Regions from separate parts of the Desulfosporosinus sp. FKA genome, predicted to be linked through region 1. Evidence: riboswitches for the same ligand, from Rfam matches in the RefSeq annotation. Region 1 holds a riboswitch; the other holds the start of a gene.
What was found. A riboswitch is a leader RNA that binds a small molecule or an ion and turns the genes downstream of it on or off. The one in region 1 is predicted to bind cyclic di-GMP.

Region 1 (4,184 bases):
GATCAAGTAACCGGACAATTAAGTATTATTTCGGCTGATGGAACCATTACCTCCTTATCCCCGACAGTGGAAAATCAAAGAAATCAGCCCAACGTTATTCAACAAAGACCTGTCCTCGGATACGCCGTAGTTGTAGGAGCAGTGCTGCTGCTCACACTTGGCAGTTTATGGCTGATTCGAAGAAGGGATAGGGTAGGCAGACAATGAAAATAAAGGGTAAAGCGATTATTATAATTCTCTTGCTATCAGCAATCATTACTGTTTCTTTGATTTTATTTATCTGGAAACAGAAGTCGGTTCCCCAAGCCTACTCATCTGTTCGCAATCTGGCGCCGCTGCCAAACTTGGAACAACAGTCGATCCAGAGTTCCTTGAATAATTTTTGGCATGAATACACCCTGCAAAATAACACCAAGGGAGATACAAAGGAGTCCGCTTCGGTTCCTAAATCAGAATCGATCACCTCTTCAAGCCGTGAGGTAAAACCAACGACAGATACGACAAAAAAAACGAAAACACTTTATCCGGGAATACCTGAAGGGCTAGTGACTATTCCTGTTAGCAGTACTAGTATTAAATTGCGTTGGGATCCTGCTTCGTATGCTACAACTTATAACGTTTACCGCTCGGCAGATCGGGAACGAGGGTATCGTAAGATTGCCAACGTTAAGACCCCAGAGTATGTGGACACAGGACTTAATCCCAGTACCGAATATTTTTACAAAATAAGCTCTTTGAAGAGTACCGGTGTCGAAAGTTATTTTGCAAATTCGGTTGGCGCTGAGACCAGCGCAAAAGCCAAAGGCGTTCTCGCTTACTAATGTAGTGGAGTGAGAACGCCTTTATTCAATGAGGGCACCAACAAGTTTTGGTACAGTCCTTAGTGATGCAAAGTTCTAAAGAGTAAACTTACCAATAACATTTTGAAGTTCAGTGGCTAAGGAAGCCAGGCTGCTGGCGGAGGAGGCTATTTGTTCCATTGATGCCGTTTGTTCTTCGATACCCGCAGATACTGTTTGGGCTTGGGATGAGGTCTCCTTGCTATAATTGTCGATTTTCTCTGCCGAAGTTGCCAGCTGCTGAGTACCAAGCGCTACTTGTTGAATCGTTGCTGTTATTTCTTCAATCTGAGTTGTCACCGATTCTACAAGCTTGCTGATTTCTTTAAATGATTGTTCAGCAAGATTTACGACTTCAAGTCCCCCTTTGACATTTTCGACTTCACGGCCCATTGCGGTAACCGCTAAATGAATGTTTTTATTATTCTGCTCGATAAGAGAGGTGATTTCTGTTGTGGATACTCGTGATTGCTCTGCTAGTTTGCGTACTTCTTCAGCGACTACAGCAAATCCCCGGCCATTTTCTCCTGCCCTTGCTGCTTCGATTGCGGCGTTTAAAGCCAGTAAATTGGTTTGTTCTGAGATTTGAGTTATAAACTGAATTATGGCGCTGATTTTTTCAGAGCTGATTGAAAGGTCTTCAATGCGTTCTTGAATTGTATTTGTCCCTTCACTGATGTTATTCATCTGTAGAGTTACTTCGTCCAAAGCTTTTTGCCCGGCTTGAGTTGTCGATAATGTTGTAGCCATTGAATCGGCAATCTCATTGCTGCTGGCTGCAACTTCCTGTGTACTGGCAGAAATTTGTTCAATAGAAGAAGTTACGTCCTCAATAGCTATTGCCTCTTTTTCGGTTTCACTTGCCACAAGTCCCATGGAAGAAGCGATTTGATTGCTGGCTTGTGTGCTCTCTTCAATAATGGCACTAAGTTCTTCTGATGATGCGGTTACTTGCTCTGAGGTATGACTAACCTGGTTAACCAGTTCAAGGAGATTTTTTTTCATAAGGTTAAAACTTTGGGCCAGCTTACCTGACTCATCGTTTCCCTCGACAATAACATCTTCGACCGTTAAATCACCATTGGAAACTTGTTCTACTCCTGCTAAGACTTTCTTAAGATTAATGGTAATTAAGTTAGCAATAAGATAACTGATCAGTAGACCCAAAAGAGCCGCAATGAGAGTTAAAGCAATGATTACCCTTTGGGCATCGATATTGGCAGAGCGATTTTGGGAATAGATAGTATCAGCTTTTTGGGCACAGAAATCAGCAAGATCTTGCATCGTTGTATTTAAGGTGTCAAGATGTGATTGAGCGTTATTGGTGAAGTATTCATAAGCATTAGGGTTTCCCTGATTGGCCAGCGCGATTGCTTTTTGCTGTGCAGTTCTATAGGCGGTAATCTCCTGATTGATTTTAGCGGTTCTTTCTTTTTCATAAGAACTGTTAGCTAATTTCAAGTAAGAAGCATAACTTTTATCAAAGTCAGCGGAGAGGGAATTGATCTCGTTTGCCAGCTTTTGTTGAGTGGTTTTGTCTTTGACCAAAAAGTAATGAAAGGTATCTGATTCATCAGCTCTGGACATAGCTCGTGCATCATTTATGTACTTGACAGACAGAAGGTAATTTGCGTAGATATCATCCATTTGAGAACTGTCTAGGGTACTAAAGTGATAACCAACAATACCCACTGCGCAGATGAAAAATACCATTATTATGACCAAGGCTAAAATCTTTTTTCGAATTTCCCAATTCCTAAACCAACTCATACATAGCACCTCCAAATTATTGGTATTTGGCAAAATTAGTTGACTTATCTTGTCTAGCACTTTTACAGTTGTTTACTTCATACGCTTTCTTTCATCATTCGCTTTAAGCACAGCATCTGTTGCTGAGGTTTTGAGCCCTCCTTTTATTAGGGTTTTAGGTGGAAATACAAATCGCCACACCTTTGCGGTATGGCGATTTGAGCGTTTTGGAAGCTTGGCAGTCATCAGCTTAACTGGAAGACCCATAGCTTTGCGTCCTTGGCTTTCGCCAAGTTTGCCTTTATCGTCCATCCCATAATTTTTTGTACAGAACTCTTTCATATAGTTATAATACTACCTTTAATTTCTGGAATGTTGATGTTGACAGTATCTTAATGACTTTATCAAAATTTATTAAACTATAGCATCGTATCATTCAAATTGGTGTTATAACTCCATCGTTTATATTCCTTGCTTTCCCATGACGATGGGGATTTTTGCTGTTGTTTTTTCTTTAAGATTAAGCGTTATCAACAATTGATACGAAACCTTGATATAACAATCACACTTTAGTCACGAAAATACCAAATGTCTGGTTTAGAGTAACGTTAGAACAAAAAGGAGGTGAGTTGAACCATGAATCCCTACAGCGGCGGCTTTAGCTTTGGAAGTGGTCAGGGGCATATTTCGCCTATTCCCAATGCTCCTGGTTCTAATTTCTCTGTTCCCAATAGTGGCGGCAGCAATGTAATAAATAACGGTTTAAACGTTTACGCCTTAATTAACATGGGGCTGCATTTTATTATCGTAATCGCTGTTCTCCTGCTAATATTCTATACTGTTAAACACTTAGGCAAATTTCTCCTTTCAGTTAATAAACAGAGTGATAAAGCTCTTGAATTGCTGAATGAGCGCTATGCCCGCGGAGAAATTGACACGGATGATTATATGATAAGAAAAAGGACGCTAGGTTACATGTCTGAAACGAAGACAGGTTAAGAAGAATCAAGAATCTAGACGTTAAATAAAATTTGCTGCCCAAGAATCTTCCGAATGCGGAGTGCTTCTTGGGCTTTATCGATTTTATCAGTTTCAGTGGTTTCATAATAATAAACATGCGAATATATCGCAAAAACTCAGCAGCCAGTACCCTCGGGGTGGAAGGTATTGATGAAGCAGAGCTTCTCCTGGGAATAAAGGATATTGATAAGGTTGCGGATTATTTTTCTTCTCAAGGAAGTACAATTGTTGCCATAAAATTAGGCCCGAAAGGCTGCTATTTACGTCATCAATCTGAAGAACTGTTTGTTCCCGGATACAGCGTTGGAAACGTTATCGATACGGTGGCAGGGGATGGGTTCGCAGCAGGCCTTTTAGCGGGAATTCTGAGAAATGAAAGTTTGGAGAGAAGCGGCAAATATGCCAACGGGGTAGGGGCTATGGCAGACCAAAAGTATATTGACAGAAGAAAGAAAGATAACTACTATTATAATTAGTCGACTAACTATTAGCCGTAAAACTATATGTGCTAGGAGCGAACTTTTTTGGGATTTGAATTTAATTCACTGGAATGGTTATTCCCTGTATTTGACCGCA
Region 2 (4,184 bases), on a different contig from region 1:
CTCTCGTTTTTGACTCCTGTCAGCAACACACAATACCACACAAGCTTTGAGATATCCAGGTGTTTTTACGCATATACCTTGGAAAGCTCCGGAGTGAACGTTTGACGGTTCAATTCATCGATTTTTTTGTACTCAGCAGGGGAGATAAGGCCGTTTCGGAGCAAGATATCCAAAAGCTTTAACGCTGCCTTATACTTGACTTCATTGGCCGTCTGATTATTTGACATATCGCTCACCCCCTATTTTACTGCAGAGAAAGGGATGGGCTTTGATATTCCAATTGGATTTGACCCTCCAACGGCGAATAAAGTTCAATGCCCAGCTGATCCAGACCTCTTTGAAGCTCCAGTAATTTGGCTGTATCCCGCTTCAGGCAGTCAACCTTCTTTACAAGCAATACATCCATTATGCTATTTCCGGCAGCCTTCATGACCTCCGCAAGACCGGTACGGTCAAAATCCAGCTCGCTTCCTATATCCACTGATTCGCCGACAACAACAAATCCCATCTGTTCGGAGTAATCCATAAGTTCCTTTTTCTGGCCTTTCAGAGCGCCGTGGGTATCCTCCGGCGCGTCGATCCGACAGTAAATCCATGCTCGCTTCTGGCTTCCATGGCTTAAAAATTCAAGAGCCTCATCAACGCTCACAATCGGAATATTTACAGGCTCCTTTTCGCCTTGCTGCATGGGTACCAGTTCTTTAGTGATCCCTTTCAGAAGCCTCTGATCCGGGCAGCGGTTGATAAATTCGCCGAAGGTGTCCAGAACCAGCCTGTCCAGCGTATCTGTTAAAACCATCTTGTCCGCATGCTCTTTTTTCAGCATGATAAAGCTTGCAATGCCGGACGGGGATTTCTCAAAATAGAATTCCTGACTCTCTCCGTCAAGCCCGTACACGTAACCGATAATTAGCTCCTTCTTTAGCAATTCAGCCAATGCTTCCTTTTCCATTTCGTTTTCCTCCCTGATATTTTGAATTTAATCTCAGAAGGATACGGCAGGGCGTTAAAAAAATAGCCCTGCCGCATTGTTTCTGAGATCAAAAATGATCTGCTTGTTCTTCATTACGAATTGCCGCTTCTATTCGGCACTACTTCCCGAAGCGGAAAAGCCTTGCGGCTCTCAGGGCGGCAGCATAAACGGTTTGCCGGTTAAGCAAACACCATAAGAATTTTACCTCCCCCAGGATCTCTGGGAGCCGCCCCCATTGCTTAAGCCTGTGGCTGGACGGAAGTAGCATTATCACTGTCCATTTCATTGCGAAACAGTCCACCACGGACCGTTCAATGACCGGGCGTTCCCGCTCGTCACCTTCGATGCCATCGGTTCGACGGATGAAATTCATCCGCAGGCAGTCTTGGCGCGCCCGTCAACGTCGCTGCCGCTTTTCACACGGCTGGATAGCTCATGTATCTATGCTGCCGGATATAATATTTTCAAAGAACAACAGGAGAATAAAAAATTCCCCTCACTTCTTTAGGGAAAAAAGTGAGGGGTTGGACCAAAAAACTTTTATTTTTCTAAAAGTTTTTTGAGCTGACCAAATATTCGTTTTTTGCGATTGTGTATGGTCATGCGAGGAATACCTGTTTCTGCAGACAATTGATGCTCGCTTTTTTTGAGGTAATAAAGCGCTATAATCAGCTGGCGTTCAGATTCATTTAGCAGCAACAGACATTGTTGAAGCCTTTTAATCATATCACGCTGAACAATTTCATCCTCCATGGAATCCTCTGCAGTAGAAATTGTATACTCCACAGAGATGCCTTTCTCATTGCATCCTTCAAGCGAGATATTGTTATCCCCCGCCAGCCTGTCCAGGTATTTTTCTCTGTCCCGGCAGTGGTAATAGGCTTTGTAGACCTCCTTGGTCACTGTGACACGCGTCCCTCTGACCAGCAGGGTATATTTTTTATCATGATTATTCATAAGCTTGTCCTCCATTTCGAGAATCTAAAAATCCGGAAATGAAGAACAAGCGGAGGAGATCTGCAGCGAGCCGCTGTTTTGTTATTGCATAAAATAAAAGCCACTCGTTTTGCTCCTTTCTGGGGAGCCAAACGAGCAGCTTCTTCTAATGCAGAACCGGCCGGGCCTGACGCATAGCAATAGTGCTACTCGTCAGGCCCGGCCGGCACCTTTATAATCACTCCGCTTTACAAGGGGAGGATAGCGTCAAGCGCTGGAATCGAATATCATAAGTTCATTTATTTGATTGTGGAGTCGCCTTATAACTTGAGGTCTGAGAACTTCTTACTCTCATAGACCTCGTTATTGTCCAGCAAAATTGAAACCTGAGACTTGCATAGATGACACTTTACGTTTACAACATCACTTTCAGCCTCACTCGTTTCAGCTAACAGGGCCAGTGCCTCAGCATTTCCGCTGTAATCAGCAATTCGGCGTCCGCAATTTGGACATTTGAGCCTTTTCTTTTTTACCATCTCATACCCTCCTGCATCATTTATCTCTATCAATACAAATACCTGCTCTGAAAAAGGGCAGGCATTCGCAAAGATCGGCAACCAGGCTGTCATAGCGCGTCAAACGCTTTAGACCCTCGGCTTTGCGTCCCTGCCTTTAGACAGGTTTGCCCTTAACTTTATCTATTTTTAGCTGTCAGAGTAATTAAAGCCGTCATGCGCTTTGCAGACGGTAATTTCCCGGCAATCTGTTGGGTTCAATCATTTTCACAGAAGAAATAACTCTTGACACCATATGCAACATGAATTATTATGAATGTGCAGGTTATCTGCATATTTGAATTATATGCAATCTACTTGTATTTGTCAATATATAACATGAAATTTACCTGCTTATACTTAGGAGGGCGGTCTACATGAAATTCGGAGAAAAAATAAAAAATGCCCGCGTCGCAAAAGACATGACGCAGGCGGAACTGGCGCAGGCAGTCGGAGTATCTCTCCGCACAATGGTCAGCTATGAAAACGGAGATTGCTATCCTAAAAAACGCGAGGTGTACGGGAAGCTGGCTGAAGTTTTAGGTGTTGATACGAATTATCTGCTGACCGAGAATGAGGAATTTATAAACGCTGCCGGAGAAAAATACGGCTACCGGGGAAAGAAGTACGCTCAGCAGCTCATCACAGAGGTCAACGGCCTTTTTGCCGGAGGCGACATGGATGACGAGGATTTGGATGCCGTTATGAGAGCAATCTCCGACGCTTATTGGATAGCCAAGGAGAAAAACAAAAAGTACACGCCGAAAAAGTATCGTAAAGCAGACAAGGAGTAGTCCGTTTTTTCGGACTGCTGCTGTGATAGAATTAGCATAGGGGGGGAATTCATTGAACAAGGCGCTTATTTTTGAATCAGCTGAAAAATATATCAAGCGCTTCGGAACGCGTGATCCTTTTGCCATAGCAGACGAGCTGGGCATTGAGGTTCTGTTCCGCAATGACTTCACTAAGCTGAAAGGGCTTTACCGCGTGATTCAGCGCAACCGCTTTATCTTTTTAAATGGTAACTTGCCGGAACAGGTGCAGACCTTGGTATGCGCCCATGAGCTCGGACATGACGCACATCATCGGAATCTTGCCGATGACAGTCCGTTCCGTGAATACGTTCTTTATTCCATGAATACACGTCCTGAGTATGAAGCCAATTTGTTTGCGGCTTCACTGCTTCTTCCCGATGATGAGGTTCATAAGTATGCCCGTGAAGGTTATGACGTTGTCCAGATTGCAGCCATGATGAACACAGATATTAACCTCATGCTGATAAAGCTGGGAGATATGAACTCCAGAGGCTATTCGTTCAATACAGCTTATACACCACGCTCAGATTTCTTGATCAGATAACCGTTCTTTCTAAGGAGGGTTTGAGGGTAATGTCTCAATTACCGAAAATAATATCGGCCGCTGGTTTGTTGAGCGGAGATAAAGATAATAACACGAAAGCCCTTCTTACTGCTCTGTAAGAGGGGCTTTTGGATGACTGATGCTTTTAGATTTTTCTGTGTAAAATATACCGAAATAAAGACTACTCGGTGCACATTATATTTCCATTTTGTAAAATGGACTTAAATTAATAAATAGCTGATTGTCGATTTCCGGTAATTTCTCTGCTGATTATCTCTATTAACTCCTCTTGTCTTGGCTGCCTAATGTCAGTTGATATAACGACAGTATTTTAATTAAGCGATTGTATCGCAAGTGATCCT

Region 2: it holds a riboswitch for cyclic di-GMP, as region 1 does, so the genes downstream of both, B5771_RS13665 (hypothetical protein) here and B5771_RS23280 (methyl-accepting chemotaxis protein) in region 1, are expected to answer to the same signal.

What each region holds. Positions count from the first base shown of each region.
Region 1 is NZ_NAHZ01000034.1:432,900-437,083, reverse strand. It holds gene B5771_RS23290 (cellulose biosynthesis cyclic di-GMP-binding regulatory protein BcsB) at 1-207, shown strand, start outside; gene B5771_RS23285 (fibronectin type III domain-containing protein) at 204-821, shown strand; gene B5771_RS23280 (methyl-accepting chemotaxis protein) at 897-2,609, opposite strand; gene B5771_RS24460 (hypothetical protein) at 2,682-2,855, opposite strand; cyclic di-GMP riboswitch class I at 2,815-2,898, opposite strand; gene B5771_RS23275 (hypothetical protein) at 3,225-3,587, shown strand; gene B5771_RS23270 (PfkB family carbohydrate kinase) at 3,656-4,084, shown strand; gene B5771_RS23265 (MarR family transcriptional regulator) at 4,133-4,184, shown strand, end outside.
Region 2 is NZ_NAHZ01000029.1:166,085-170,268, reverse strand. It holds gene B5771_RS24335 (SHOCT domain-containing protein) at 66-227, opposite strand; gene B5771_RS13675 (recombinase family protein) at 245-952, opposite strand; gene B5771_RS13670 (sigma-70 family RNA polymerase sigma factor) at 1,514-1,930, opposite strand; gene B5771_RS13665 (hypothetical protein) at 2,230-2,445, opposite strand; cyclic di-GMP riboswitch class I at 2,519-2,606, opposite strand; gene B5771_RS13660 (helix-turn-helix transcriptional regulator) at 2,841-3,257, shown strand; gene B5771_RS13655 (ImmA/IrrE family metallo-endopeptidase) at 3,310-3,822, shown strand; gene B5771_RS13650 (helicase-related protein) at 4,102-4,184, opposite strand, start outside.